DNA from 3 places in the Streptomyces sp. NPDC058246 genome. Region 3 is predicted to be linked to each of the others. Evidence: predicted binding sites of a transcription regulator. Region 3 holds the regulator's gene; each other region holds the start of a gene.

Region 1 (2,266 bases), on a different contig from region 3:
GAAGTAGCCAATGTGCCCCATGTCTTTGAGCCGTTTATGGCATTTACGGGGCCCGACTTGCCCTGAATCTTCGCAAATTCTCCGCATATTCCCGATCGGTCGTGCCCAGAATTCTCGTCCGATTGACCTGTTGCAGACGGCAGTTGGACAGATACATTCAGCCGCGGTCGACGCGTTCCGGCGCACACCCCCAACCGTTGGGGGGTGAGGTCTGACCCGGATCCGCGAAGTGTGGATCTGTGCAAGGGCCAGTAATAGGGGAGTTAGGCATGGCTCAGGGCACCGTCAAGTGGTTCAACGCGGAGAAGGGGTACGGCTTCATCGCGGTCGACGGTGGTGCGGACGTCTTCGTGCACTACAGCGCGATTCAGATGGACGGCTACCGCACCCTTGAAGAGGGTCAGCGAGTGGAGTTCGAGATCTCGCAGGGCCAGAAGGGTCCGCAGGCGGACATGGTCAAGCTCGCCGTCTGATCCGGCGCGAACGGCCAACGACGCACTCACGCCGAGGGGTCCGCATCCCACCTGGGATGCGGACCCCTCGTGCGTTCCCCGGCCCGCTTCCGTTCGCGTCCCCGGGCCCGCCCCACTCGCGTCCCCGGGCCCGCCCCACTCGCGTTCCCGGACCCGCCCCGTTCGCGTTCCCGGACCCGCCCCGTTCGTGAGAGGCGCTTGCACTCGCAGGGGTCGAGTGCTAATCATTGGCGTTAGCACTCTCCCAGTGAGAGTGACAGAACTTGGATCGGGCCGGCGAGGCCCGCAGGCCGGTGGGGCAAGGAACCACAGGGCTTGCAGGCCGTCCGTCGCGGGCGCGGGCGCGATCCGGAGCAATCCACCCCGTCCGGGAGGACCACTTCACATGGCCAAGATCATCGCGTTCGACGAGGAGGCACGGCGCGGTCTCGAGCGCGGGATGAACCAGCTCGCCGACGCCGTCAAGGTCACCCTTGGCCCCAAGGGTCGCAACGTCGTCCTCGAGAAGAAGTGGGGCGCCCCCACGATCACCAACGATGGTGTTTCCATCGCCAAGGAGATCGAGCTCGAGGACCCGTACGAGAAGATCGGCGCCGAGCTGGTCAAGGAAGTCGCCAAGAAGACGGACGACGTCGCCGGTGACGGTACGACCACGGCGACCGTCCTCGCCCAGGCGCTGGTCCGCGAGGGCCTTCGCAACGTAGCCGCCGGCGCCAACCCGATGGCCCTCAAGCGCGGTATCGAGAAGGCCGTCGAGGCCGTCTCCGGTGCCCTGCTCGAGCAGGCCAAGGATGTCGAGACCAAGGAGCAGATCGCTTCCACGGCCTCCATCTCCGCCGCCGACACCCAGATCGGCGAGCTCATCGCCGAGGCGATGGACAAGGTCGGCAAGGAAGGCGTCATCACCGTCGAGGAGTCCCAGACCTTCGGTCTGGAGCTGGAGCTCACCGAGGGTATGCGCTTCGACAAGGGCTACATCTCGGCGTACTTCGCCACCGACATGGAGCGTATGGAGGCCGTCCTCGACGACCCGTACATCCTGATCGCCAACTCGAAGATCAGCAACGTCAAGGACCTGCTGCCGCTCCTCGAGAAGGTCATGCAGTCCGGCAAGCCGCTGCTGATCATCGCCGAGGACGTCGAGGGCGAGGCCCTGTCGACCCTGGTCGTCAACAAGATCCGTGGCACCTTCAAGTCCGTCGCCGTCAAGGCCCCGGGCTTCGGTGACCGCCGCAAGGCCATGCTCGGCGACATCGCCATCCTCACGGGCGGCGAGGTCATCTCCGAGGAGGTCGGCCTCAAGCTGGAGAACGCGGGTCTGGACCTGCTGGGCCGCGCCCGCAAGGTCGTCATCACCAAGGACGAGACCACGATCGTCGACGGCTCCGGCTCCGCCGACCAGGTCGCCGGCCGGGTCAACCAGATCCGTGCCGAGATCGAGAACTCGGACTCGGACTACGACCGCGAGAAGCTCCAGGAGCGCCTGGCGAAGCTGGCCGGCGGCGTGGCCGTCATCAAGGCCGGTGCCGCCACCGAGGTCGAGCTCAAGGAGCGCAAGCACCGCATCGAGGACGCCGTTCGCAACGCGAAGGCGGCCGTCGAGGAGGGCATCGTCGCCGGTGGTGGCGTGGCCCTCATCCAGGCCTCCGCCGTCTTCGAGAAGCTGGAGCTCGAGGGTGACGAGGCGACCGGCGCCAACGCCGTGAAGCTCGCCCTGGAGGCCCCGCTCAAGCAGATCGCCGTCAACGGTGGTCTCGAGGGTGGCGTCGTCGTCGAGAAGGTCCGCAACCTGC
Region 2 (2,266 bases), on a different contig from region 3:
CGCGAGGCGGCGTACCGCCGCTGGGGGCTCGCCGCCCCGCTCGCCCGGCCGCCGCGGCCGCCCGCCCGGACCGCCGCGCGCACCGCGGGGCCGGGGCTGCTCCCGGTCGTGGACCACGTGGCCACCCGCGACCGGGTGGTCTTCCTGACGTACGACGACGGTGCCGAGCGGGATCCGCGGTTCGTCGACATGGTCCGTGAACTGCGGCTGCCGGTCAGCATGTTTCTCACGGACAGTGTCGTCGGGCCGGGGTACGGGCACTTCGCGCAGCTGCGGGCGGTCGGTGCGAGCGTGCAGAACCACACCCTCGACCACGCCTCCCTGCGCGGCCTTCCGTACGTCGGCCAGCGCGCCGAGATCTGCGGCCAGCAGGAGAAGCTGAAACGGCGCTTCGGCATCCGGCCCAGGCTGCTGCGTCCCCCGTACGGCAGGTACGACGCCACCACGCTGCGCGCCGCCGCCGACTGCGGGGTCGCGGCGCTCGTGCTGGGACGGGAGACCGGCGTGGGCCCGCTGCGGGCCGGCGAGATCCTGGTCATCCCCGACGAGCCGGGCCTGACGGGGGCGACGACCCGGCTGCTCCGACGGGTACAGGCACAGGGGTACGGGCTGGGGCGCCTGGAGGACTACCTCTGATCGGGGCGCTCAAGGCGCTCGAGGCGCTCGAGGTGCTCGGGGTACTCCGGGTGCTCGGAGGGCCACGACCGACCGCTCTCGCGCCGGGGACCGTACCGAGGTTTTACGTTCATGTAGGCGCCGCGTTGGCACTCCGCTTGACCGAGTGCTAATCGCAGTCATAGTCTCGGGTCTGGCACTCCCCCCTGGAGAGTGCCAATAGCGACGGGCAGGTCCGGCACCCGCGACGACGGATCGACCTGGTCGCCACCTCAGACAGTTAACCCCGTGAGATCTCCGAAGGGGGAGGTCGGATCGTGACGACCACCAGCTCCAAGGTTGCCATCAAGCCGCTCGAGGACCGCATTGTGGTCCAGCCGCTCGACGCCGAGCAGACCACGGCTTCTGGCCTGGTTATTCCGGACACCGCCAAGGAGAAGCCCCAGGAGGGCGTCGTCCTGGCCGTGGGCCCGGGCCGGTTCGAGGACGGCAACCGTCTTCCGCTCGACGTCACTGTCGGCGACGTCGTGCTGTACAGCAAGTACGGCGGCACCGAGGTGAAGTACAACGGCGAGGAGTACCTCGTCCTCTCGGCTCGCGACGTGCTCGCGATCATCGAGAAGTAATTCACCCAGATTTGCAGTGAACTGCGCCCCTGGCCCCCGCGACCTCCATGAAGCCGGGCGCTGGGGGCGCAGTTCGTTTCTCCCAAGTTTTCCGAGAGGGCTGAATCGCTCCCATGGCGAAGATCCTGAAGTTCGACGAGGACGCCCGTCGCGCCCTTGAGCGCGGCGTCAACAAGCTTGCCGACACGGTGAAGGTGACGATCGGTCCCAAGGGCCGCAACGTCGTCATCGACAAGAAGTTCGGCGCTCCCACCATCACCAACGACGGTGTGACCATCGCCCGCGAGGTCGAGGTCGAGGACCCGTACGAGAACCTCGGCGCCCAGCTGGTGAAGGAGGTGGCGACCAAGACCAACGACATCGCGGGTGACGGTACGACCACCGCCACCGTGCTGGCCCAGGCGCTCGTCCGCGAGGGCCTGAAGAACGTCGCCGCGGGTGCCTCCCCGGCGCTGCTGAAGAAGGGCATCGACGCGGCCGTCAAGGCGGTCTCGGACGAACTCCTCGCCACCGCGCGCCCGATCGACGAGAAGTCCGACATCGCCGCCGTCGCCGGTCTGTCCGCCCAGGACCCGCAGGTCGGCGAGCTCATCGCCGAGGCGATGGACAAGGTCGGCAAGGACGGTGTCATCACCGTCGAGGAGTCCAACACCTTCGGTCTCGAGCTGGACTTCACCGAGGGCATGGCCTTCGACAAGGGCTACCTGTCGCCGTACTTCGTGACGGACCAGGAGCGCATGGAGGCCGTCCTCGAGGACCCGTACATCCTCATCCACCAGGGCAAGATCAGCTCCATCCAGGACCTGCTGCCGCTGCTGGAGAAGGTCATCCAGGCCAACGCCTCCAAGCCGCTGCTGATCATCGCCGAGGACGTCGAGGGCGAGGCCCTGTCGACCCTGGTCGTGAACAAGATCCGCGGCACGTTCAACGCCGTCGCCGTGAAGGCCCCCGGCTTCGGTGACCGCCGCAAGGCCATGCTCGGCGACATCGCCACCCTCACCGGTGGTCAGGTCATCGCCGAGGAG
Region 3 (2,266 bases):
CGCGGTCGTGCGCGAGGACGGTGTCCAGTCCGACCGCCCCGTACACCTCCACACCCGCGAACGCCGCCGCACCGAAGACGTGGTCGAAGTGGGGGTGCGTGAGTGCGAGGTGCGTCACGCGGCGCTCCGGGCCGAGCAGCCGCCGCGCCTCGGTGCGCAGCAGCGCGCCCTCCCGCAGGCTCGACCCGGCGTCGATCATCAGCGCCGCGCCCTCGCCCACCACGAGCCCGGCCGTGCAGTCCCAGACCGGAAGCCGCCGCCGCCCGACCCGGGGTGCCACCCGTTCCCATCCCGGCTCTTCCCAAGTCACGCTCATACCCAGACGCTAGCTGTGCGATCGTCCCGCGCACGACCTGGCGGGGCCGCCCTTGCCGGGGCCGTACCCCACGGCCGTACACTGGGCCGGGGAACGCTGGCACTCGTGTGCGCTGAGTGCCAGGCCGAAGGTCACCAGGACCACGGGACGAAATTCTGGAGGTGTGCGCGATGCTCAGTGAACGCAGGCTCGAAGTGCTGCGCGCCATCGTCCAGGACTACGTGGGGACCGAGGAGCCGGTCGGTTCCAAGGCGCTCACCGAGCGGCACCGCCTCGGGGTCTCCCCGGCGACGGTCCGCAACGACATGGCCGCGCTGGAGGACGAGGGCTACATCGCCCAGCCGCACACCAGCGCCGGGCGCATCCCCACCGACAAGGGCTACCGGCTCTTCGTCGACAAGCTCGCGGGCGTGAAGCCGATGACCGCGCCGGAGCGCCGCGCCATCCAGAACTTCCTCGACGGCGCCGTCGACCTCGACGACGTGGTGGGGCGGACGGTCCGGCTGCTCGCCCAGCTCACCCGGCAGGTCGCCGTCGTGCAGTATCCCTCGCTGACGCGCTCGACGGTGCGGCACGTGGAGCTGCTGTCGCTCGCCCCCGCGCGCGTGATGCTGGTGCTGATCACGGACACCGGCCGGGTCGAGCAGCGCATGATCGACTGCCCGGTGCCGTTCGGGGAGACCTCGCTCGCGGATCTGCGGGCCCGGCTCAACAGCAGGATCGCGGGCCGCCGCTTCGCGGACGTCCCGCAGCTGGTGCAGGACCTGCCGGACGCCTTCGAGGCGGAGGACAGGGGTACGGTCGCGACGGTGCTCTCCACTCTCCTGGAGACGCTGGTCGAAGAGACCGAGGAGCGGCTGATGATCGGCGGTACCGCCAATCTCACCCGCTTCGGACATGACTTCCCTCTCACCATCCGGCCGGTGCTCGAAGCGCTGGAGGAGCAGGTCGTGCTCCTCAAGTTGCTTGGGGAGGCCGGGGATTCGGGCATGACCGTACGGATCGGTCACGAGAACGCCTATGAGGGACTCAACTCCACGTCCGTCGTCTCCGTCGGCTACGGTTCGGGCGGCGAGGCAGTAGCCAAACTCGGCGTGGTAGGGCCCACGCGCATGGATTACCCGGGAACGATGGGAGCGGTACGAGCGGTGGCACGGTACGTCGGACAGATCCTGGCGGAGTCGTAAGTGGCCACGGACTACTACGCCGTACTCGGCGTGCGCCGCGACGCGTCCCAGGACGAGATCAAGAAGGCGTTCCGGAGGCTCGCTCGCGAGCTGCATCCGGACGTCAACCCCGATCCGAAGACGCAGGAGCGGTTCAAGGAGATCAACGCCGCGTACGAGGTGTTGTCGGACCCGCAGAAGAAGCAGGTCTACGACCTCGGCGGCGACCCGCTGTCCCAGTCGGGCGGCGCGGGCGCCGGCGGCTTCGGCGCGGGCGGCTTCGGGAACTTCTCGGACATCATGGACGCCTTCTTCGGCACGGCGTCGCAGCGCGGGCCCCGCTCGCGTACGCGCCGGGGCCAGGACGCCATGATCCGGCTCGAGATCGAGCTGGACGAGGCGGCCTTCGGCACCACGAAGGACATCCAGGTCGACACGGCCGTCGTCTGCGCCACCTGTAACGGTGAGGGCGCGGCGCCGGGGACCTCGGCCCAGACGTGTGACATGTGCCGCGGTCGCGGTGAGGTGTCCCAGGTGACGCGGTCCTTCCTGGGCCAGGTCATGACGTCCCGTCCCTGCCCGCAGTGCCAGGGCTTCGGGACCGTCGTCCCGACGCCGTGCCCCGAGTGCGCGGGCGACGGCCGGGTGCGGTCGCGTCGGACCCTGACGGTCAAGATCCCCGCCGGTGTCGACAACGGCACGCGGATCCAGCTCGCCGGCGAGGGCGAGGTCGGACCCGGTGGCGGCCCCGCCGGTGACCTCTACGTCGAGATCCACGAGCTGC

What was found. The regulator HrcA, encoded in region 3, represses chaperone genes, less so after heat shock. The targets are predictions, from matches to a motif close to TTNGCACTCNGNNNNNCNGAGTGCNAA.
Region 1: a site for HrcA is predicted at 707-733, ahead of groL (chaperonin GroEL). Genes of this name have one in related genera too.
Region 2: a site for HrcA is predicted at 762-788, ahead of groES (co-chaperone GroES). Genes of this name have one in related genera too.

Annotation. Positions count from the first base shown of each region.
Region 1 covers NZ_JBHVWZ010000008.1:154,437-156,702, reverse strand. Annotated here, with positions in the region: gene ACFVXA_RS14680 (cold-shock protein) at 270-473, shown strand; gene groL (chaperonin GroEL) at 859-2,266, shown strand, end outside.
Region 2 covers NZ_JBHVWZ010000002.1:335,358-337,623, forward strand. Annotated here, with positions in the region: gene ACFVXA_RS04085 (polysaccharide deacetylase family protein) at 1-636, shown strand, start outside; gene groES (co-chaperone GroES) at 933-1,241, shown strand; gene groL (chaperonin GroEL) at 1,355-2,266, shown strand, end outside.
Region 3 covers NZ_JBHVWZ010000014.1:18,547-20,812, reverse strand. Annotated here, with positions in the region: gene ACFVXA_RS21285 (MBL fold metallo-hydrolase) at 1-316, opposite strand, end outside; gene hrcA (heat-inducible transcriptional repressor HrcA) at 487-1,503, shown strand; gene dnaJ (molecular chaperone DnaJ) at 1,504-2,266, shown strand, end outside.